One region of the Martelella mediterranea DSM 17316 genome, then DNA from elsewhere that is predicted to be linked to it. Evidence: predicted binding sites of a transcription regulator. Region 1 holds the regulator's gene; each other region holds the start of a gene.

The links. The regulator LexA, encoded in region 1, represses DNA repair genes until DNA is damaged. The targets are predictions, from matches to a motif close to TGTTCNNNNTGTGTTCNG.
Region 2: ruvC (crossover junction endodeoxyribonuclease RuvC) is a predicted target of LexA. The motif match lies at 4,111-4,128, and genes of this name have one in related genera.
Region 3: Mame_RS04475 (helicase-related protein) is a predicted target of LexA. The motif match lies at 3,840-3,857, and genes of this name have one in related genera.
Region 4: Mame_RS19015 (energy-coupling factor ABC transporter ATP-binding protein) is a predicted target of LexA. The motif match lies at 3,990-4,007, and genes of this name have one in related genera.

The regions. Positions count from the first base shown of each region.
Region 1 covers NZ_CP020330.1:3,404,455-3,410,271, reverse strand. Annotated here, with positions in the region: gene gltA (citrate synthase) at 1-842, opposite strand, end outside; gene Mame_RS15875 (ComEC/Rec2 family competence protein) at 1,084-3,684, shown strand; gene lexA (transcriptional repressor LexA) at 3,638-4,345, opposite strand; gene Mame_RS15865 (nucleotide sugar dehydrogenase) at 4,631-5,797, shown strand.
Region 2 covers NZ_CP020330.1:3,927,311-3,933,127, forward strand. Annotated here, with positions in the region: gene Mame_RS18260 (YebC/PmpR family DNA-binding transcriptional regulator) at 1-48, shown strand, start outside; gene Mame_RS18265 (hypothetical protein) at 258-1,055, shown strand; gene Mame_RS18270 (LLM class flavin-dependent oxidoreductase) at 1,062-2,063, opposite strand; gene Mame_RS18275 (LysR family transcriptional regulator) at 2,164-3,093, opposite strand; gene Mame_RS18280 (oxidoreductase) at 3,181-4,056, shown strand; gene ruvC (crossover junction endodeoxyribonuclease RuvC) at 4,171-4,686, shown strand; gene ruvA (Holliday junction branch migration protein RuvA) at 4,950-5,570, shown strand; gene Mame_RS18295 (AbrB/MazE/SpoVT family DNA-binding domain-containing protein) at 5,624-5,817, shown strand, end outside.
Region 3 covers NZ_CP020330.1:970,789-976,605, forward strand. Annotated here, with positions in the region: gene phaR (polyhydroxyalkanoate synthesis repressor PhaR) at 1-195, opposite strand, end outside; gene Mame_RS04450 (acetyl-CoA C-acetyltransferase) at 395-1,576, shown strand; gene Mame_RS04455 (hypothetical protein) at 1,720-1,905, opposite strand; gene Mame_RS04460 (DUF3309 family protein) at 1,938-2,093, opposite strand; gene Mame_RS04465 (DUF6622 family protein) at 2,332-2,844, opposite strand; gene Mame_RS04470 (LytTR family DNA-binding domain-containing protein) at 2,924-3,733, shown strand; gene Mame_RS04475 (helicase-related protein) at 4,095-5,817, shown strand, end outside.
Region 4 covers NZ_CP020330.1:4,077,968-4,083,784, reverse strand. Annotated here, with positions in the region: gene Mame_RS19040 (pirin family protein) at 1-787, opposite strand, end outside; gene Mame_RS19035 (exodeoxyribonuclease VII small subunit) at 822-1,076, opposite strand; gene Mame_RS19030 (acyl-CoA thioesterase) at 1,577-1,975, shown strand; gene Mame_RS19025 (biotin transporter BioY) at 2,010-2,582, opposite strand; gene Mame_RS19020 (energy-coupling factor transporter transmembrane component T family protein) at 2,579-3,199, opposite strand; gene Mame_RS19015 (energy-coupling factor ABC transporter ATP-binding protein) at 3,199-3,876, opposite strand; gene Mame_RS19010 (winged helix-turn-helix domain-containing protein) at 4,027-5,226, shown strand; gene Mame_RS19005 (response regulator transcription factor) at 5,219-5,817, opposite strand, start outside.

The DNA.
Region 1 (5,817 bases):
ACCGAGCCGATTTCCTGCAGCATGTTGAGCGCAGCCTCGTTGGCGCCGCCATGAGCCGGACCCCACAGGCAGGCGATGCCGGCCGCGATGCAGGCGAACGGATTGGCGCCCGAGGAACCGGCAAGCCGCACGGTCGAGGTCGAGGCGTTCTGCTCGTGATCGGCATGAAGGATGAAGATGCGGTCGAGCGCGCGCGAAAGAATCGGATTGACCTTGTATTCCTCGCACGGCGTGGCGAAGCACATGTGCAGGAAGTTGGCGGCATAGCCGAGGTCGTTGCGCGGATACACGAAGGGCTCGCCGACGTGGTATTTGTAGGCCATGGCCGCGATCGTCGGGATCTTGGCGATCATGCGGATGCTGGCGATCTCGCGCTTGTAGGGATCGGAGATGTCGATCGAGTCGTGGTAGAAGGCAGACATGGCTCCAACGGCGCCGCAGATGATGGCCATGGGATGGGCATCACGGCGGAAACCGGTAAAGAGCCTCGTGAGTTGATCGTGAATCATCGTGTGATGGGTCACGCGGAAATCGAAATCCTTCTTCTGCGTGGCCGTCGGCAGTTCGCCGAACAGCAGCAGATAGCAAACCTCCAGGAAGTCGGCGTTTTCGGCGAGCTGGTCGATCGGATAGCCGCGGTGCAGCAGAATGCCGTTGTCGCCGTCGATATAGGTGATCTTGGATTTGCACGAGGCCGTCGAGGTGAAACCCGGGTCGTAGGTGAACATGCCCGACTGCTTGTAGAGCGACGCGATGTCGATGACCTTGGGGCCGAACGTGCCTTCTTCCACCGACAGTTCGAATTCCTGACCGTCGAGTTTTAGTTTTCCAGTTTCCGTCATCCTATCCTCCAAATTTCCGGCGCGAATACGCTGTCGAAGCCAATCGGGATTTTCATTAGCTATAGGATTGGCAGGGTGTTGCCAAGCCGACGAAGCCGCGCGGCGGGTGATGAGTAATATCTGCGTTTAGCAAGTTTTACGGGGTTTAGAAAAGGAAAATTTTGCTTCTGCCGCCAGCGCTTGCATTGCAATCGATTAGCATTGGCCACAACATGTAAAAGTTGTGGGGCGGTGATTGCGGATGCGCGGGAGCGGGGCAGGCACGAGCGAGATAGACGGTGCGGAGAGCCGACGCGCGGTGCCCGCCCGGTTTCGGGCGGCCTTCAGAAAGCGCCAACCGAAAGGCGAGCGCGAGGCCGATTTTTATCAGCGTGACGCGGGCCGGGCCGGGCGGTTCGATATAGCCGCACTGTGGCGCGAGGAGCAGGCATTCGGTCGTCCGTTCCTCATGGTGCCGGTGGCGCTGGCAGCGGGAATAGGCTGGTGGTTTTCGCTCGCCGAGAGCCCGTCTTCGCTGGGCCTTGGAATCTATGGCGGTCTGGCGGTGTTCGCGGCCGTCTTGCTGCGCAACGGCAGAGGCTTGCTGCCCGTTGCCAGCGCCTGCATCGCGCTGTTCCTCTGCGGCGCGCTGCTTGCGGAGCTGGAGACGGCGCGGCGCGCAACTGTGATGCTCGATTCGGCCGTGACCACCCATATCACCGGCGTCGTTGAGAGCCGCGAGCCGACGGAAACCGGCTGGCGCTACTTGGTGCAGGTGACGGCGACGGACGACCCCGTGATCCATCGCCCGCCCGAACGCGTCACGCTTGTCGCCCGCGGCAATTTGCCGCCTGTTGGCATCGGGCACGCCATTCAGGGGCTTGGCCGGTTGCTGCCGCCTTCCGCGCCGGTCATGCCCGGCCTGGTTGATTTCGGGTTCCTGTCCTATTTCGACGGCATTGGCGCGGTGGGTTTCTTCTATGGGCCGCCGGCGGATATCGGCGTCGCGCCCGCGCCGGGCCTCAATGCGCGGGCGGGTTTTGCGATCGAGCGGATACGCGACGGCATTGCCGGGCGCACTCGTGCGGTGCTTGCGGGCGACACCGGCGCCTTTGCCAATGCGATCATCACCGGCGAGCGCCGGGCGCTGAGCGACGACATGCTCGATGCGCTGCGCAACGCCGGCCTTGCCCACATCATTGCCATTTCCGGCCTGCATATGGCGCTGGCCGCCGGCATTTTCTTCTCCAGCCTCAGGCTGTTGCTGGCGCTGTCGCCGCGCGCCGCCGAGGCGGTTTCGACGAAGAAGATCGCAGCGGCGGCGGCGATCGCGGCGGCGCTGTTCTATCTGCTGATCTCGGGCATGCAGGTGTCCGCCGAACGGGCCTTCATCATGCTGGCCGTCATGCTGGCGGCGGCGATCTTCGACCGGCCGGCGATCAGCCTGCGCAATGTGGCGCTTGCCGCGCTCGTGATCCTGATCGTGACGCCCGCCGAAGTGGTGGGGCCGGGCATGCAGATGTCCTTTGCCGCCACGCTCGCGCTGATCGCGGGCTATGGCGCATGGCAGCGCCGGCCCGCTGAAGGCTTTCGCCAAAGCCGGGGACCGCTCCGCTGGCTCTGGATCGCGGCCTCCGGCATCGTCCTCACCGCGCTGATCGGCGGATTGTCGACGACGCCCTTCGCTATCCATCACTTTTCGCGTATTGCCGGCTACGGGCTCCTCGGCAATCTGCTCGCCATGCCGGTCGTCACCTTCATCGTCATGCCGGCGGGCTTGTTGTCGCTCATCGCCATGCCGCTCAACCTTCACGCGCCGTTTCTGTTCGTCATGGGCTGGGGGCTTGATTGGGTGATGCGGGCGGCGACATGGGTCGACGGCCTCGGCGGCGCGTTTACCACTGGTCGCGCTCCGGAGGGATTTCTGCTGTTGTTCCTGGCCGGCTTCCTGCCGCTCGTGCTGTTGCGCACGCGGCTGCGGCTTCTCGGCGTGATCCCAATGGCGGTTTCCGTTGCACTGATTTCATGGCCGCGCGAGCCTTCGCCGTCGCAAATCCTGGTGGCGGATGATGGCAACCTCGTCGCATTCGTCACCGGCGATGTCGCGGCGCTCACAACGAAGCGGCCACCATCCTTCGTGTTCGAGCAATGGGAAACGGCGCTTGCGCTCGCAGAGACGCTGCCGCCTGTGGAAGAAAGCGCGCTGGTGCTGGATGAGGAGGATCGCTTCGCGCGGCTGGAAGCAGCGGATATGGCGAGCGCCGCGCGGGCGCTCCGCGATACGATCACCGAAGCAGGTCGAACGCCCGGCATCTTCCACTGCAAGAAGGATGCATGGTGCTACGGGCTCTTCATGGAACTCAGGCTCATGACGGTCGACCGGCCGGCCTTTGCCGGCCTTGCCTGCGACAATGCCGATATCGTCGTTAGCCGCTACCGCCCCGGTTTCCAGATCTGCCGCTCCGGCGCATACCTCGTCACGCCGGCGATGCGCCGCCAGCACGGCGCCTTCCAATTCACGCTGCCGCCGACTGCCAGTCGAACTAGGGACGATGGCGACATACGGCGCTCGGTTGCGGAGCCGGACAGGGGTGAGGCAATCGTTCAGCAAGCAAGCAATGCCAATCCGCTGAGAGTAGGCAAAGCGGACGCCGCAGCTCCGCCGTCCACGCCATCACAATCGCCCTGCGGCCCCATGACACTCTCAATCAGCACGTCGGTCAGAGCGCTCACGCGCCCGTGGAACAGGCACCGGCTCTATGACTGGCGCTCCGGCGAATACCTGCCGGTCATCGCGGTTCCTGAGACCCTGACCTTCAGTGGTAACGGCGGATCAGGCCGACCAGCTTGCCCTGCACCTTGACCTGGTTGGCGGCGAAAATGCGGGTCTCGTAAGCGGGGTTGGCCGCTTCCAGCGCGATCGACGCGCCCTTGCGGCGGAACCGCTTCAGCGTCGCCTCCTCGTCATTGACGAGCGCCACGACGATATCGCCGGGCGAGGCGGTGGAGATATTGCGGATGATCACGGTGTCGCCGTCGAAAATCCCGGCCTCGATCATCGAATCGCCTTGCACCTCCAGCGCGTAATGTTCGCCCGCGCCCAGCATTTCCGCCGGCACGATGATCTGATGGGTGTTTTCCTGGATCGCCGAAATCGGCACGCCGGCGGCAATCCGACCCATGACCGGAATACCGGTCGAGCCGCCGTCATTGGCGCTGGCCGGCGCCTTTGGCTCTTCCTGTTTCTTGCCGAGCGAGCCCTCGATCACGCTTGGCGAAAAGCCCCGGCGCGGCTGCTGGCCGATGACGCTGTCCGGCATGCGCAGGATTTCAAGCGCCCGCGCGCGGTTGGGGAGCCGGCGGATGAAGCCGCGTTCCTCCAGCGCGGTGATCAACCGGTGAATGCCGGATTTCGACGCGAGGTCCAGCGCTTCCTTCATTTCGTCGAAGGATGGCGGAATACCGGTCTCTTTCATCCGTTCGTGAATGAAATACAGCAATTCCTGTTGTTTGCGTGTCAGCATTTCCTGCCCCTGGCCCTTCGAAACAAATCCAGAACGAATATACATGTTCTCACTGTGTTCCGCAAGTCCGCCCCCAGGCCCGGCAATCAAGGGGTTTCGCACCGCCGATGCGGGTCGGGCGCCGAATCGACAAACCGGCAGGCCAGTCTCGTCTCAAAAGCCATTCCATGCCGAAAGCCGTCCAGTTGGCAGCCTGAGCGCGTGCCGGGCGGCTTGCCAATTCATGTGTCGTGGGCGATAAACCGGCGAGCGTGACCGGGCCACTGGATCGATCTGGAGTGAAACATGAAAATCGCGGTTGCCGGTATCGGCTATGTCGGGCTTTCGAACGCGGTCCTGCTGGCGCAGAACCACGAGGTGGTGGCGATCGATATCGATCCGGGGCGGGTGGATGGGCTGAATGCCGGCAGGAGTCCGATCGTTGACAGTGAGATCGAACGCTATCTGGCGGAAAAGCCGCTGCGGCTGAAGGCGACGACCGAAGCGGCGGCCGCCTATCGCGATGCCGATTTCGTGATCGTCGCCACGCCGACCAATTACGATCCCGAGACCAATCACTTCGACACCTCGTCGGTGACCAGGGTTATAAGTGATGTGCTGGCCTCGGGCAGCGCCGCGACGATCATCATCAAATCCACCGTGCCGGTGGGCTTTACCGACCGCACGCGGCTTGCCTTTCAAAGCGACCGCATCATCTTCTCCCCGGAATTCCTGCGCGAGGGGCGGGCGCTTTTCGACAACCTCAATCCTTCGCGCATCGTCATCGGCGAGCGTTCCGCCCGGGCGGAGACCTTTGTCGGCCTTCTGGTCGAGGGCGCGCTGAAGAAGGATGTTCCGGTGCTCTACACCGGGGAGTCGGAGGCCGAGGCGATCAAGCTGTTCGCCAACACCTATCTCGCCATGCGCGTCGCCTATTTCAACGAACTCGACAGCTATGCCGTCACCCACGGCATGGATTCGCGGCAGATCATCGAGGGCATCGGCCTCGATCCGCGCATCGGCGACCATTACAACAACCCATCCTTCGGCTATGGCGGCTACTGCCTTCCCAAGGACACAAGGCAGCTTCTGGCCAATTATTCGGAGGTGCCGCAGAACCTGATTCGCGCCATCGTCGACGCCAATACCACCCGCAAGGACTTCATCGCCGAACGCATCATCGCGCTGAAGCCGAAGTCGGTCGGCATCTACCGGCTGGTGATGAAGGCGGGTTCCGACAATTTCCGCCAATCCTCCGTTCAGGGCATCATGAAGCGGATCAAGGCCAAGGGCATACCGGTCACCGTCTACGAACCGGCGCTGAAGGACGCTTCCTTCTTCAATTCGCCTGTGAGCAGGGATCTGGACGCTTTCAAGAACAATGCCGACCTGATCGTTGCGAACAGAATGACCGATGAAATCCGCGATGTCGCCGAAAAGGTCTTCACCCGCGACCTTTTCGGCGCCGACTGATCGGCCGCAACCGCGTCACG
Region 2 (5,817 bases), 520 kb from region 1:
TCGAACTTCGAGGTCGATGACGAGGTCATGGCCAAGCTTTCGGCCTGACCTTTCGCAGTCTCGACATTTGAAGCCGCCGGTCACTTTGATCGGCGGCTTTTTTGTTGCCGGTGGCACGGGCTGCGGACAGCGTTGCGAATCTGCACTCATGCGCGGAAAACGTGCAAAGTCGGTAGCGCCATGGGTTGGCGATGCTTGCAACCTTGAGAGAATAGGATTGAACTGACTTTTACGTTGGGGTTGTGGTGGAGGGGAAGATGCGTTTCATCGCGGCAGTATGCGCAATGGCCTTTGCGTTGATGGCTGGCCGTGCGCTGGCGGACGATGCCCAGGCCGACCTGGCCAAGCAGCTTTCCAATCCGGTCGCGCCGCTGACGGTGTTGCCGTTCCAGTTCAACTATGATCGCGGCTATGGCCCTGAAAAGGGCGACCAGTTGCAGCTCAATGTTCAGCCGATCATCCCCTTCAGTCTGAACGCGGACTGGAACCTGATCAGCCGCACCATCGTGCCCTTCGAGCAGCAAAGCGATATCGCCGGTCCTTCCGGCGACCAGTTCGGCCTGGGCGACACGTTGCTGTCGCTGTTTATCTCGCCGGTCGACAGCGGCGTCGACGGGCTGATCTGGGGTGCGGGGCCGGTTTTGCTGTTGCCCACGGCAACCGACGACCTGCTCGGAACCGAAAAATGGGGCGCGGGGCCGACCGGGGTCGTCGCCTTCGAACACGGGCCATGGACGAGCGGACTTCTCGCCAACCACGTCTGGTCCTTTGCCGGCGCGGAGGACCGGAGCCGCATCTCGACCACGATGACCCAGCCCTTCATCTCCTACAACACAAGATCGGCCTGGACCTTCTCGCTCACCAGCGAGGCGGAATATGACTGGGTGGGCGAGGACTGGATCGTGCCGATCGACTTCACCATCGGCAAACTGGTGATGGCCGGCAAACAGCCGATCAGCCTGACGCTTGGCGCGCGTTACTGGGCGACCGCGCCCGATAACGGCCCGGAAGGCTGGGGGCTCCGGGCCGTGGTCAGCTTCGTGTTCCCGAAATAGGCGGAATTACGCCGCCTCTTTAAGCTCATCGCGCAGAGCGCCGAACATGCCGACGGCCTTCAGCCGCGCTTCCACCGAATGCACGGGCACGGAGATGATCACCTCGTCGGCCTTGGTGTCGGCAACGAAGCGCTCCATCTTGGCCCTCGCCTTTTCCGGACCGCCGACGACGGCGAACTGGAAAGTGTGCTCGATCGACATCTTCTCCATCTCGGTCCAGATGCCGTCCATGCTTTCGACAGGCCGGGGCGTCTTGCCGCGGGCATTGCGGCGCAGCGCCACGAAGCTCTGCAGCGCAGAGGTGAACAGATAATCCGCCTCGTCATCACTATCAGCCATCGCGCCCATGACGCCGACGATCACATAGGGCTTTTCGAGCTGCGCCGAAGGCTTGAAATTGGTGCGGTAGATGTGAAGCGCTTCGAACAGCATGTCAGGCGCGAAATGCGAGGCGAAGGCATAGGGCAGGCCGAGCATGGCCGCCAGATGCGCGCTGTAGGTGGAGGAGCCGAGAATATAGATCGGAACCTTGGCCCCTGCCCCCGGATTGGCAAGCAGGCGCTGCCCCTCGACCGGATCGTCCATCAGCTGCTGCAACTCGACGATGTCGTTCGGGAAGGTCTGTGCTCCGGCGTCGAGATTGCGGCGCAGCGCCCGCGCCGTGTTCATGTCGGTTCCCGGCGCGCGTCCGAGCCCGAGATCGATGCGCCCCGGATAGAGCGCTTCCAGCGTGCCGAACTGTTCGGCGATTACCAGAGGCGAGTGATTGGGCAGCATGATGCCGCCGGAGCCGACGCGGATGGTGCTGGTCGCCCGCGCGGCCTCCGAGATCACCAGCGAGGTGGCGGCACTGGCAATGCCGGCCATGCCGTGGTGCTCGGCGAGCCAGAAACGGGTGTAGCCCGCCTCCTCGGCCTTCCTCGCCATCTGCCGCGTGGCATCCAGCGCCTGCGAAATGGTGCCGCCTTCGACAACCGGACAAAGGTCGAGAATGGAGAATTTGGTCATGGAAAATCCTGTCCCGGAATGTGTGTCTTTGACACATAATTAGGGATTGACAAGCCGGTTTGCAAAGTCTGGCTGTCGTGATGGCCGAAGAAACTGCTCGCTACCCTGTCTCGCCGGCCTGTCGCCGTTGTGCAGCCACGAAATCGATGAAGGCCCGCAGCGGGCGCGGGGTCAGGCGGCTGGAATAATAGAGAAAAGGTCCTTCGAAATCGGGGCACCAGTCCTCCAGGACGGGCGCCAGTTCGCCGGTTTCGAAATGCGGTTCCAGCCAGTTGCGGAAACTGTAGATCAACCCGTGGCCGGCGATCGCCAGCTTGACAGCGGCGCGCCAGCCGGGCGTGGCGATGATCAGCCGGGCGGTCGGATCGAGCCGCAGCGTTTCGCCGTCCTTTTCGAATTCCCAATCCGTCAGCGCCCCGGAAGCGAAACGCATTCGAATGCAGTCGTGAAAGAGCACGTCGCGCGGATGCAGCGGTTTCCCTCGACGGGCCAGGTATTCCGGCGCTGCGGCAAGCGCGGAGCGCTGCCGGGCCGGGCCGATCGGCGTCGCGATCATGTCCTGCGCCAGGTGCTCGCCATAGCGGATGCCGGCGTCGCAACCGGTGGCGATCATGTCGGTGAAACGGTCGTCGACGAGGATTTCGACCCGCACCTCCGGATGGGCCTTGGCGAAACCGTCGAGGATCGGCGGAAGAATATCCTCCATCACCGCGCCCGGAACCTGGATCTTCAGCCGCCCCCGCACCGTGCCCTCGCTGCTGGTGGCATCGGCGATGGCCGAGCGGGTTTCCGCGACCACCGGCTCCAGCCGATCGGCCAGCGCCCGGCCGGCTTCGGTCAGGTGAACGCTCCGGGTGGTGCGGATGATCAGCGGCACGCCAAGTTCCTCTTCCAGCCGGGTGATCGTCTCGCTGACCGTGGAGGGCGAATTGCCGAGCCGCCTGGCCGCGGCGCGAAATCCGCCCGTGCGGGCGATCACGAGGAAGGTCAGCAGGTCGTCGAAGGAGGGTAGCGGTTTATTGTTCGCCATACCGATCACCGTATTCGCAATTGTACGGATTATCAAGCGATCCTCCGTCGCCTATATCCGCTCCATGAAAGCACAAGGAGCACTCCAATGACCTCTCCAGCCTCGGCCGCCGGCCGCTTCACCTTTCCCGGAACGGACATTTCCGTCAACCGCATGGGCTTCGGCGCAATGCAGCTCGCCGGCCCCCATGTCTTCGGCGAGCCCAAGGATCCGGACGAATGCCGCGCGGTGCTGCGCGAGGCGCTCGCGCTCGGCATCGACCATATCGACACCAGCGATTTCTACGGACCCTACGTCACCAACCGGCTGATCGCCGAAACGCTGCACCCCTACCCCGACAATCTCACGCTCGTCACCAAGATCGGCGGCTGGCGCGATGACGCCGGCGGCTGGAACATGAACCACGAGCCGGATTTCCTGCGCAAATCCGTCGAGGACAATCTCGAGCGGCTGAAGCTCGACCGGATCGCGATCGTCAACCTGCGCATGGGCAGCGCCACCGGGTTCAGCGAGGATCGGGAACTCGTTGAGCCGATGAAGGCGATGCTGCGGATGCAGGAGGAAGGGCTTATAGGGCATATCGGCATTTCGACCGTGACCGCGCCCCAGGTGAAGATTGCCCAGGATATCGCCCCGATCGTCTGCGTGCAGAACCACTACAATCTGATCCACCGCGACGACGATGCGATGATCGACAGCCTCGCCGACCAGGGCATCGCCTATGTGCCCTATTTCCCGCTCGGCGGCTTCCTGCCCTATCAGGCTGACATTCTGGACCAGGTCGCAAGGGAGCTCGATGCCTCCATCCAGAAGGTCTCGCTCGCGTGGCTGTTGCAGCGCAGCCCGAATATCCTCGTCATTCCCGGCACATCTTCACGCGCGCATCTGCGCGACAATATCGCCGCCGCCGAACTGACGCTCGGCGAGGAACACCTGAAACGGCTCGACGCGATCGCGGCCTGATCGCTTACATCGTCCTGACGCGATACATGCGGAACGCTCGGTCGGCGCTCCGCATGTTTTTGTTTTGTTCACTTTTATCTGGAAGCCTCGGGGCAAGAACGATAGGGTGAATTCATGGAAAAGACGATTCGCATCATAGGCATCGATCCGGGGCTGAGGCGCACCGGCTGGGGCATTATCGAGACGCTGGGAAACGCGCTCAAGTTCATCGATTCCGGCACCGTCACCTCCGATGGCGATCTGGACCTGCCCTCGCGCCTTCGCCAGCTCCATGACGGGTTGTCGGAAGTGGTGCACGGCTTCCGCCCGGACGAGGCGGCGGTGGAGCAGACCTTCGTCAACAAGGACGCGGTGGCGACGCTGAAGCTTGGCCAGGCGCGCGGCATAGCCCTGCTGGTGCCCTCGCTCGCCGGACTTCCCGTGGCCGAATACGCGCCGAACGCGGTGAAAAAGGCGGTGATCGGCGTCGGCCACGGCGACAAGCAACAGATCCACATGATGCTGAAAGTTCTGATGCCGCGCGTGCAGTTCAAGGGCAGCGACGCGGCGGATGCCTTGGCCATCGCCATCTGCCACAGCCACAATCGCGGCGGCAACAGGATGATGAAGGCGGCCATGGCGGCGGGGTAAGGAAGAAACGGCCCCACGGCAACCAATCTCCCCCCTTGAGGGGGAGATGTCGCGAAAGCGACAGAGGGGGGTGAATATTGTCCGCGAATACAGAGTATCGGGCGTGCGCTGCACCCCTCTCTGCCCTGCCGGGCATCTCCCCCTCAAGGGGGAGATCGGCAAGTGGCGATGGGGTCGATGAAACGACAAACGGTGGACGGGGCGTCACACCACAATGACAGAGGCATACGCGTGAAGGCGTCACGTCGGAAGGAAAAATCTGCATGATCGGCAAGCTCAAGGGCGTGATCGACGAGATCGGCGACGACCATGTCGTGGTCGATGTGCATGGCGTCTGCTACGTCGCCTATTGTTCGGCGCGCACGCTGTCGCGCATCGGGTCGCCCGGCGAGGCGGTGGTGCTGTTCATCGAGACCTTTGTGCGCGAGGACCAGTTGCGGCTCTACGGCTTCATGAGCGCGGAGGAGCGCGGCTGGTTCAACCTGCTGCAGAGCGTTCAGGGCGTCGGCGCACGGGTGGCGCTGGCGATCCTGTCGACGCTGTCGGCGGGCGAGATCGCCAATGCGATCGCGCTTGGCGACAAGACCGCGGTATCGCGCGCGCCGGGCGTCGGGCCCAAGGTCGCGACCCGGATCGTCACGGAACTCAAGAACAAGGTGCCGGCCGGGCTCTCGATCGGCGACAGCGAGGCGATTTCCTTCCGCAGGGAGGTCGGCGAAGGCGCCGCGCCCGCCGCCGTCTCCGATGCGATCTCCGCGCTCACCAATCTCGGCTATTCCCGCGACCAGGCCGCAGGAGCCATCTCCGCCGCGCTGAAACAGGCCGGCGAGGATGCCGCGAGCGCAACCCTGATCCGGCTCGGCCTGAAGGAATTGTCGCAGTGATCCTTTCCTGATAGGATACTCCTTACAAATTCTGGATGGTAAGGAAAATGAGCATGAGCGTGTTTTACGGCACATTGACTTCCAAGGGACAGACGACGATCCCCGCTGAAGTGCGCCAGATGCTGAACCTGAAACCGGGCGACCGTATACGCTACATCATCCGCGACGGCGAAATCATCGTGCGGGCGAAGAACAGGCAGGCGAGCGACCTCAAGGGCCGCTTCCACGATGCCGACAGGGAGCCGGT
Region 3 (5,817 bases), 2.2 Mb from region 1:
CTGTTCGAAGATGATCTGGGTCAGCACGGTATGGGTGATGTCGTCGCCGGCCCTGGCGTCCTTCACGGTGAAATCCTCTCCTCTTTTCACCATGTCGGCCAGGTCTTCCAGCGTGACGTAGCTGCTGGTGCCGGTATTGTAGAGCCGGCGGTTCGCATATTTCTTGATGATTGTTGGTCCGTCGCTTACGGGCATTGTGCCTCCTCCCGCGATCTGTTTCCTCTTCCCGCCTTGATGTAACCTCAAAACCGGGCCCGGTACAATGATTTTGTCGCAATGCAGCGACGCCGGCGGCGGGGCCTTTCCCGCGCGGCAAAGCGGCGGCGGCGGCCCGTTTGACTTCGCAAACCGGCTTCTGCACATTGCCGCTATCGTGAAACGGGGAGAGAGAAACATGTCCGGTTCGGCCATTGTTATTGCAGGCGCGGCGCGCACGCCGATCGGCGTTCTGGGCGGCGCGCTTTCCAGCGTGCCCGCCCATGAGCTGGGGGCCGTGGCGATCGCCGAAGCGCTTACCCGGTCGGGCGTTTCGCCGGCGGACGTCGACGAGGCGATCCTCGGCCAGGTGCTGACGGCAGGCGCCGGCCAGAACCCCGCCCGACAGGCGGCGATGGCCGCCGGCATGCCGGCCGAGAAAACCGCCTTCGTCATCAACCAGCTCTGCGGGTCGGGGCTCAGGGCGGTCGCGCTCGGCATGCAGCAGATCCTTGCCGGCGATGCCGAAATCGTGGTGGCGGGCGGACAGGAATCGATGTCGCTGTCGCCGCATTGCGCCCATCTTCGCAGCGCAACGCGGATGGGCGACGCCGCCATGGTCGACACCATGCTGAAGGACGGGCTGGTCGACGCCTTCTATGGCTATCACATGGGCGTGACGGCGGAAAACATCGCCGAGCGCTGGGGCCTGACCAGGGCGGTGCAGGACGATTATGCCGCCCGCTCGCAAAACCGCGCCGAGGCCGCCCGCGCCGCCGGCCACTTCGCCGAAGAGATCGTGCCGGTCACGGTTGCCGCCCGCAAATCCGAGGTGGTGGTCGATCAGGATGAAGGCATCCGCGAGGGCATGACCCCGCACGCGCTCGAACGCCTGCGCCCGGCCTTCATGGATGGCGGTAGCGTGACCGCCGGCAATGCCTCCGGCATCAATGACGGCGCGGCGGCGCTGGTGCTGATGGACGCGGCAAACGCTGAACGGCGCGGCATCGAGCCACTGGCGCGGATCGTGTCCTGGGCGACCGCCGGCGTCGATCCGCAGGTCATGGGCACGGGCCCGATCCCGGCATCGCAAAAGGCGCTGGCCAGGGCCGGCTGGCAGGTCGGCGATCTCGATCTGATCGAGGCCAACGAGGCGTTCGCGGCGCAGGCCTGCGCGGTGGTGCGCGAACTGGCGCTCGATCCGGAAAAGGTCAATGTCAATGGCGGGGCGATCGCGCTCGGCCATCCGATCGGCGCGTCCGGCGCGCGGGTGTTGACGACCCTGCTTTACGAAATGCGCCGGCGCGATGCGAAAAAGGGCCTCGCCACGCTCTGCATCGGCGGCGGCATGGGCGTTGCGATGTGCGTGGAACGCGCCTGAGCGGAAAAGAAAAGGCGTCGCAAAAAGCGACGCCTGGATCGACGAGCGGGGGGATGCTTCGAGCCGATCTTGACGCGACAGCCCGAGGCGCGCGCCGCTTTAGATGGCCCCGGCATGAATGACGCTGCCGGGGCGACCCTGGATTACCTTGCGGTTGCAGCGCCGACGCCAGCGCCGATAAGGCCGCCGGCAACAGCACCGGTCGTATTGCCCGTCACGGCGGCGCCGGTCGCCACGCCCAGGCCACCACCGATTGTGGCGTTGCGCTGCTGCGTGCTGCATGCTGCAAGCGGAAGAAGGATTGCGATGGCGAGAACGGTCTTTTTCATGCGGTCATGTCTCCAATTATCTTTGGTCTTTGTCAGATATAGCCTGCCAGAAGCAGGATTATGACGATCAGCAGCACGAGGCCGAGACCGCCGGACGGCCCGTAGCCCCAGTTGGTCGAATAACCCCAACGCGGCAGCGCGCCGATCAACAGCAATATCAGAATAATGAGAAGAATGGTGCCCAGCATGTGATTGCCCTCTCCGTTCAGATGTTCGCAGCCTAAACGCGGCCGGGCAAAATTTTGTTCCCGGCCCATCTTCCGAAGGCGGCGCGGAAAAGGTTAACGGCGGCGCGCGTCCCCCGCGCCAACCGCTTGAAATATATGGTTAACAAATCCTTCCCGCACCATATCTAGCGGTGAACAAAACCGGAAGATCGACCGGTAAGCGATTCGTCGCTGATTCGTTCCGGCTTTGACCTGAAAGTTAACGGGGAGCGCTTTCACCGGCGCCGGCGAGCCTTTTTACCTTGAGCAGATAGGCTACGGCGCGAGCGGTGGAAAAGCCTGTCGCAATGCCGATCACGGCGTTGACCGCGAGCATGAACGGCACGTTGTTGGCAAGCGCGGGGTTCACGGCGAGGCCGGCATTCTGCGCATAAAGCGCGGCAAACAGCGCCAGGACCATCGCCAGCGTGTGCCATTCGCCCTCGACATGGGCGCTATCCCCGCCGGCATAGGAAAGCCGATCCTGCGGCCGCAGCATGACCGTCAGCAACGCGCCGACAACCAGGCCGCCGACGAGCCCGACAAACACCGCATGGGTGTAGTCAAGCGTAGCCAGCCGGTGACCGGCGAGAAACAGAAACAGAAGCGGCAGGATCACGAAGGCGCGTAGATGAACATCGCGCGGATAAAGCCGCTTCACGCCGCGATAGACGAGCAGCGCCAGGATGAGCCAGACATAGAGGGGCGTGCCGGTGATGATGTCGATAAACATGTCCGCTGTTCCTTTCATCTTGGAGAAACGATAACCTCGGCCGCTGCCATAACATTCCGAGCCATCGGGAAAACAGGGAATGAACGAACTGCGCGAAAACTTCGCGAATGACAGCGGCCTGCAATTCACGCTTCGCCAGATGCAGCGCGATCTTGCCAATTGGCGGGTGCATGGCCTGCTTCTTATCCTCGTCGCCGTGCTCGCCTGGTCCGGCCCCTTCGATACGCAATCGGCGTTTTCGCTCGCCGGGCGCTTCGCCTTCTGGGCGGCAACCACGTTTCTGACCTATTGGGCGGCGCATTTCTTTGCAAAGTGGACGCGGTTTCACTTGAGAGCCCGCCGGACACCGCGCCATTTCGCGCTTGTGGCCGTTATTCTTGTCGCGGGCCTTGCCGCCACCATCGCCGTGCTGCCGGTCACGATCGCGGTCGAAGGCATTGCGGCGCTCGCGCCCTCTGCGATTGCCGCGACCGCGACCCATGCCTTCATCATCGCCACCGCCGCGGTTGCGGCAATGGAGCTTCTTGCGCGCGACAAGCCGGCGCAAGCGGAGACGCCGCAAAGGCCCGAACCGCCGCGGCTGCTAACGCGCCTGCCGGTTGAAAAGCGCGGACCGCTGGTCTCGCTCAGCGTCAGCGATCATTATGTCGAGGTCACCACCGTCTCGGGCCGCCACATGCTGCTGATCCGGCTGAAGGACGCGATCGAGGAGACCGCGCCGGTAGCGGGCCTGCAAATCCACCGCTCCCACTGGGTTGCGCTCGACGCCGTCTCCGCCGTCCAACGCGAGAACGGCAAGGTGTTTGTCGAGACCACCGCCGGCGACCGCCTGCCCGTCAGCCGTTCCTGTGTCGACGACCTGCGCCAGGCGGGCCTGCTGGCACGTTGAGGCAAATGGTTAACGCGATGGCCGAATCCGGCCTTTCGCTATGATCCCGCAAGAAATCCGAATCCAGATGTGGATCGCGCACGAAGCGTTTCCGCAACATCTAGCCGTGAACAAACCGGGAAAACAGCAGAGTCAGCGATTCGTCTGTGATTCGTTCGCATCTGTTCCAAAACTTAACGAAAGGGCGTTTTCGCGGCTGAAATCGCGCGGCCCTCTTGCTTGTCGGCGATGGGCGGGCCATCTATAGGCGAGCGACCGCTGCGGGCCGATGGAGCCGGCCCGCGCGGATATGAAAGACCGTCGGGGGCGAGGATTTGGCCCTGACCACATCATTCGGGACCGGACATTGAATTCTGAAGCAATGATCTTGAGCGGGCGCGGCGTGACCGCGATGCTCGGTCCGACCAATACCGGCAAGACCCATTTCGCGATCGAGCGCATGGTGGCGCATTCCTCGGGCGTCATCGGCCTACCGCTGCGCCTTCTGGCGCGCGAGGTCTATACCCGTATCGTCGAGCGCGTCGGCGTCAACAATGTCGCGCTGATCACCGGCGAGGAGAAGATCGCCCCGCCCAAGGCGCGTTTCAGCGTCTGCACCGTGGAAGCCATGCCGCGCGAGGCCGATGTCGCCTTCGTCGCCATCGACGAGGTGCAGCTCGCCAGCGACATGGAGCGCGGCCACATCTTCACCGATCGTATCCTGCATCTGCGCGGACGCGAGGAGACGCTGCTTCTCGGCTCGGCGACGATGCGGCCGATCCTGCAGAAACTGCTTCCCGGCATTTCCGTGGTAGAGCGGCCCCGGCTGTCGCAGCTTTTCTATGCCGGCCAGAAACGGATCACTCGCCTGCCGCGGCGTTCCGCCGTCGTCGCCTTTTCCACGGAGGAGGTCTATGCGATCGCCGAGCTGATCCGCCGCCAGCGCGGCGGCGCGGCGGTGGTGCTGGGCGCGCTTTCGCCCCGCACCCGCAATGCCCAGGTGGAGCTCTACCAGAACGGCGACGTCGAATATCTGGTGGCGACCGACGCGATCGGGATGGGCCTCAACCTCGATGTCGACCACGTTGCCTTTGCCCAGGACCGCAAGTTCGACGGCCATCAGTACCGCAATCTCAATCCCGGCGAACTCGGCCAGATTGCAGGCCGCGCCGGCCGCCACATGCGCGACGGCACGTTCGGCGTCACCAGCCGGGTCGCACCGTTCGACGATGAGCTGGTGGAACGGCTGCAATCGCACCAGTTCGATCCCGTCCGCGTGCTGCAATGGCGCTCCAAGGCGCTCGATTTCACGTCGCTCGACAGCCTGAAGGCGAGCCTTGACGACGTGCCGCGCGTGCCGGGCCTGACGCGGGCGCTGCCGGCCGTCGACCAGCGCGCGCTCGAATTTCTGGCGCGCAATCCCGACGTTGCCGGCAAGGCCGACCGCCGCGCCCGCATCGAGCTTCTGTGGGAAGCCTGCGCGCTGCCGGATTATCGCCGGATCACCCCCGCCCAGCATGCCGAGCTGATCGCCTCGCTCTATCTGGACCTGGTCCAGCACGGCACGGTGGACGAGGATTTTCTGGCAAAGCAGGTAAAACACGCCGACCGGATCGATGGCGAAATCGATACGCTGTCGGCGCGGATTGCCCAGATCAGAACATGGACTTATGTTTCGAACCGGCCCGGATGGCTTGCCGATCCGACACACTGGCAGGAAAAGACACGGAAAATCGAGGATCGGCTGTCAGATGCGCTGCATGAGAGGTTGACGAAACGCTTCGTTGACCGCAGGACATCTGTGCTGATGAAGCGCCTGAGAGAGAATGCGATGCTTGAAGCTGAAGTGAGCGTGAATGGTGATGTCTTTGTGGAAGGACATCATGTGGGGGAACTGGCGGGCTTCCGTTTCAAAGCCGTGTCCGGGGCCGAGGGTCCCGATGCCAAGGCGATTGAAGCGGCGGCGCTGAAGGCGCTCGCGCTGGAGTTCGAGGCGCGGGCCGCGCGGCTGCACGCCTCCGGCAATGGCGACCTGGCGCTTGATGCGTCGGGCACCGTGCGCTGGCTCGGCGATCCGGTGGCGCGTCTGGTTGCCTCCGACAACG
Region 4 (5,817 bases), 670 kb from region 1:
ACGCCTCTCCGCCAAAAAGCATGAGGCGGCATCCGTGTTCCCCCGCTCCCTCGATTGTGATCGGGTCATTGGGGGCAAGCACCAGCAATTGCTCGGCATCAAACACGTCGCCGGCAACGCCCAACTGGCCTTCAAGGATATAGATCGCGCGTTCCTCATGCTCTGCCGGAAACGAGAGCCGGGCGCCGGGGCGCAGTGCGATATCGGCCAGAAGCGTATCAGTGTGGGTCTTCACATCGGCCTTCATCCCGCAGAAATGGCCGAGCACGAGGCGTCCGCTGACGCCGGTCTCCGAAATGGTCGGAAGCGCGTTCTTCTCGGTGTGGCCGAAGCTCGGATCAATCTCCTCGTCGCGTTCCGGAAGGGCGAGCCAGGTCTGGACGCCGGACAGCGCATGCGGGCGCAGGCGCAGGTCGTCGGGCGTGCGCTCGGAGTGGACAATGCCGCGCCCCGCCGTCATCAGGTTGACGTCGCCGGGGCGGATGACGGTGTGGTTGCCGAGCGTGTCGCGGTGGCCGATCTCGCCGGAGGTCAGGTAGGTGACGGTCGAAAGCCCGATATGGGGATGCGGCTTGACGTCCAACGCCTCGCCATGACCGCCGAAACGGGCCGGGCCCATGCGATCGAAGAAGATGAAAGGGCCGACGAGCCGGCGCTTGATTGTCGGCAGCGCGCGCCGCACCTCGAAGCCGCCGATATCGCTGGTGCGAGGAATTATGAGCTGTGTGACGGCATTGCAGCTTTCGGCATCTCCGAATTCGGGGTCCTTGCCGGGAAAAAACGACATGTCCGATACTCCGGGCGCCGGTGTGCGCCGATCTCTATTGTGGGTCCAGCGGTTCCGTTCCTGCCGGCTTGCCATCGCGGTCAAGGCGGATCTTCTCGACCCGGGCCTCGGCCGCGCTCAGCAGCTTTTCGCAATGCTTCTTCAGGGCCTCGCCGCGTTCATAGATCTTGATGGATTCTTCCAGCGCGACGTCGCCGCGTTCCAGCCGCGCAACGATCGATTCGAGTTCCTCGACGGCGCGCTCGAAGCTGAGGCCGGTCACATCGGTCGGTTTCGTTGCTTCCGTCATGGTCTGGCCTCTCCGATCATCGCGTTTCGTTCCGGCAAGGTAATGCGCCCCGGCGCGATTGCAAGTCAAGCGGGGCGCTTGCTAACCATTATACCAAGGACCGATGATTAGGACCCATATGATGCGCGCTGGAATGGCCATCCGAGTAGGAAAACACCGCAGAGCGATGCTTGAGCATCGCGCGAGGATTTTGACGCTCTCGGGGGCCATTCCAGCCGCACCCTGAAAGGGCCGGGCGCTTTTGAAAGCCCGCGTCGTTGAAAGTCCTCGCCGTAGCTATGGCTACGACTGCGGTTTTCGCCTAGCCGGCTTTCAAAATCGCTCCGGTCATATGGGTTCTAATCATCGGTCCTTGGTATTAGATAACCATATCATGGCGTTTGACTTGGAAAGGTTCTATAGAGTGCTGAGCTTTTTCGCATTGCAGCGCATTTGCGTGCTTGCGAGAAGCCGGTGAAAACGTGCGTAACGGCGCCTCTTGCGCCGGGAAGGTGTGGCCGATGGATGAGCTTCATCCTGAAAGAACGGAACTTCGCGTTCCCTATCGCGATATCGACATGCACGGGCGCATGCACACCGCCGCCTATATCGAGCATGCCGAGGAAGCTCTTGCGCGGTTCTGGCAGTATCGTCCGGAAGTGGAGAACGAGCCCGCCTATGTGGTCCGCAAGGTCGGCTGCACGTTTTACCGCGGGCTGAAGAACGGCGAGACCGCGGATCTGGTTGTGCGCGCGGCCAAGATCGGCGGCAAGTCGATCGGCTTCAATGTCGCGGTGCAGTCCGGCAATCACATCGCCGCCGAGGTCGAACTGCTGTGGACGGCGGTCAATCGGGTGAACGGCGAACCGGCCCCGCTGCCGGAAGCGACGCGGGACTGGCTGTTTTCGTTTCTCGATTAGCGCGAGACCGGCTGACACCTCCGCGCTTGAGAAATCAGGCCTCGTTCGAGAGGCTCTTCGGCAGCAGCGGATAACCGACCATCACCGCGCGCGCTGCCAGCGCCGCCAGTACCGCCTTGATGATATCGCCCGGAATGAAGCCCATGGAGCCTGCGACTGCGGGGGAAATGCCCATGCCGATGCCATAGGCAAGCCAGGCGATCCCGAAGAAATAGACGACCACGATGCCGCCGGCGAAGGCCGCGATGAAGAAGCCGAAGGTCTGGCGCAGCGCATGATCGGTTTCGGCCGCATATTCGGCAAGCGCGCCTGCGACATAGGCCGCCGGCAGCCAGCCGATGAGGAAGCCCGCCGTCGGAGCGGCGAAACTGCCGAGGCCGCCGCGCCCGCCGGCAAGCACGGGAAGGCCGATCGCGACCAGCACGAACACCACCAGCACCGCCGCCGCGCCGCGCCTGCGCCCGAGGATCAGACCGGCGAGCATCACGCCGAGCGTCTGCGCGGTGATCGGCACGGGAATGAAGGCGAGCGGTATGGCCGGCAGCAGGCCGAGCGCCACGATGATGGCCGCGAAAAGCGACACCAGAACCAGATCACGCGAGTTCATTTGACGTTCCTTCTGTCTTCTCCGCGAATGCCGCGGGCATCGATGGCGTCGGCGATACTGTCGGCATCGCGCAGGGTCAAGATGATCAGCGGGACAATCGCGCCCCGCGGGCGAAACCGTATCCCCCGGGCCCGGTGGGCATCGCGGATCGCGCCATAGCGGGAGAGAATATCCGGCACGAAGCGGATGACAAGCCCGACCGCCAGCCCGATATCGGCCGCGCGCACCAGCCCGGTCTTCTCGAGCGGCCGGGCGGCGCGCGTGATCGTGTCGATAAAGTCCGGCACGGAGGTCGCTGCCGTGATGGCGGCGGCCGCCAGCATCAGCGCCGAAAGCCTGAGCACGGAGACCAGCGCCTGCTCCCAGGGATTGAAGATCAGGCTGAAGCCGCCGACGAGCAGGACGGCGAGCGCCATCGGCACCAGCCGGGCCAGAGCCGGACGCAGTCTGATCGGCAAAGTGAAATAGGCAAATGCCGCGACGGCGGCGAAACCGGCCAGCCCCCAAAGGTTTGCCGTGAAGAACACGGCGAGCGAAAAGATGACCAGCCCGCCAAGCTTCACGCCCGGGGCCATGCGGTGGAGAATACTGTCTGCTTCGACATAGAGCGATTGCATCAGCGGTTCATCGCCTCGTATCGCACGATCACATCTTCCGGCGCGCCGTCTCCGGCAAGTCGCCCCTCGTGAAACAGCAGGACCCGCTCGAAACCACCCAGAATGGATAGATCGTGGGAGATGATGATGACATCCTCGTCAAGCGCCGCGATCGTATCGGCGACGCGGCGGCGGTTCTTGAGGTCGAGCTGGTTGGTCGGCTCGTCGAGGATCACCAGCGAGGGGCAGGTGGCGAGCACGGCGGCAAGGGCGGCAAGCTGAAGTTCCCCGCCGGAAAGCTCATGGGAGCGGCGTCTGGCGAGGTGGGCGATGCCGAGGCGAGCGAGCGCCTCCTGCGCACGTTCGGCGATCTCCGCCTTGGCAACGCCGCGCGCCTTCAGCCCCAGTTCGATATCGTCCTGAAGGATCGGCAGGATGATCTGGTTCTGCGGCGACTGGAACACGAAGCCCGCATCCGCCATCACCGCTTGCGTTTCGGAAACAGTATCGCGGCCGTTGACCGCGACAGCGCCGGTCGTGGGCTGGGTCAGGCCGTTGATCAACCGCGCGAAGGTGGTCTTGCCGGAGCCGTTGAGGCCGATCACGCCGACCCTGCGGCCGGTCAGCGTCAGCGTCAGCGGATGAAGCGCCACCCGGCCTTCATGCGTGACACCGGCCTCAATGAATTCGATCTGCAATCTCGCCCCCGGACATTTTTTCCTCTTATAGGCATGAAAGTCCGGTTCCGGAAGGGTCGTTCCCGCTGCTGCACAGGTTGCCGGGACGTCGCGTCAGGGCGGCGCAGATAGGATGTTCTTATTTTGTCCGAATCGGATTAGCCTCGCGCCATGACCATCACGATCTCCAACGCCGATGCCCGGCGCATCTTCCTCGCCCGACAGGGGCTCTCCATTCCGCCCGGCAGGGCGATGGACAAGGCCGGGCTTCTCGATCTGATCGAGACGATCGGCTTCGTGCAGGTGGACTCGATCCGCACGGTCGAGCGCGCCCATGACCTGATCCTGTTTTCGCGCAACCAGACCTTTCGCCGCGAGCATCTCACGGCGCTTCTGGAACGCGACCGGGCGTTGTTCGAGCACTGGACCCATGATGCCTCCATCATTCCGACGACGTTCTATCCCTATTGGAAACACCGTTTCCGGCGCGAGGAGGAGCGTCTGCAGGAGCGCTGGCGCAAATGGCACGGGGAGGACTTTGCCGCCGCGTTCGAGCACACCTATGAACAGGTGCGGGCGAACGGCCCGATCTTCGCCCGAGAGCTGAAGCAGGAGGATCACGTCTCCGGCGGCTGGTGGAACTGGCATCCAGCCAAGACCGCGCTGGAATATCACTGGCGCACCGGCCATTTCGCGATCTGCCACAGGCATAATTTCCAGAAGGCCTACGATCTGGCCGAGCGGGTGGTCCCGGACCAATACCGTTTGGACGAGGTCGATCACGCGGAATTCGTCGACTGGGCCTGCCGTGCCGCGCTTTCTCGCCTCGGCTTTGCGACCTCCGGCGAGATCGCCGCCTTTTTCGCGGTCATCACGCCGCAGGAGGCCAAGGCTTGGGTGGATGCCAATGCGGGCCAACTCGTCGAGGTGCAGGTGGAAACCGTCGACGGCGGCAGGCCGCGCGCGGCGGTGGCGCTTGCCGAGGAGATGCCGGTTCTGTTCGACGTGCCGGAACCGCCCTCGCGGGTGCGCGTCTTGAGCCCGTTCGATCCGCTGCTGCGCGACCGGGCGCGGGCGGAACGGCTGTTCGGCTTTTCCTATCGCATCGAGGTCTTCGTGCCGGAGCCGAAGCGGCAATACGGCTATTACGTCTTTCCGCTGATCGAGGGCGACCGCATGATCGGACGGATCGACATGAAGGCCGATCGCAAGCGTTCCTCGCTCGATGTCCGCAGGTTGTGGCTGGAGCCGGGCGTGCGCGCCTCCTCGGGCCGTCTGGAAAAGCTGGACGCCGAGCTTGCGCGCCTCGCCCGTTTCACCGGTGTCGATAAGGTCGACTACCTGCCGGGTTGGCGGGACGAGGCTATCTGATCTCGACCGTCGCGGTGAAGCTGGTGCCGACGAGGCGAATCGTCTTGATCGGCAGGTCCATGTCGATCGCGCCGGCCTTGTGCTTCAGCCTTTGAATGATAGCGTCGATGCCGCGCGCCTCCGGCCGGTCGTCATAGCCAAGCTCGGCGGACAGAACCGCGCGGCTGACCGGATTGCCGCCGCCATCGGCAAGCAGTTTCAGGAAATCGAGCTCCCGGCCGGTAAGCTCGATCCGGGTGCCATTGGGCGCGGTCAGCGTGTAGCCGACCGTATCGAGCTTCCAGGGGGCTAACGCAACGGAGGTCTTTTCGGAGAGGCGACGCGCCAGATTGTTGACCGCCAGAAGCAGTTCATCGCCATCAACCGGTTTCGTCAGATAGAGATCGGCGCCGGCGCTATAGCCGCTGATACGGTCCTCGCGGCCGGCACGGGCCGTCAGCATGACGATGCCCACGCCTTCGGTTTCCTTGGCAAGTTCCTCGGCAAGTTCGAAACCGCTGATATCGGGCAGGTTGACGTCGATGATGGCGACATCGAACTTCTGTTTTCGCAACGCCCGGTAAAATTCGAGCCCGGAACTCGCTTCCGTCA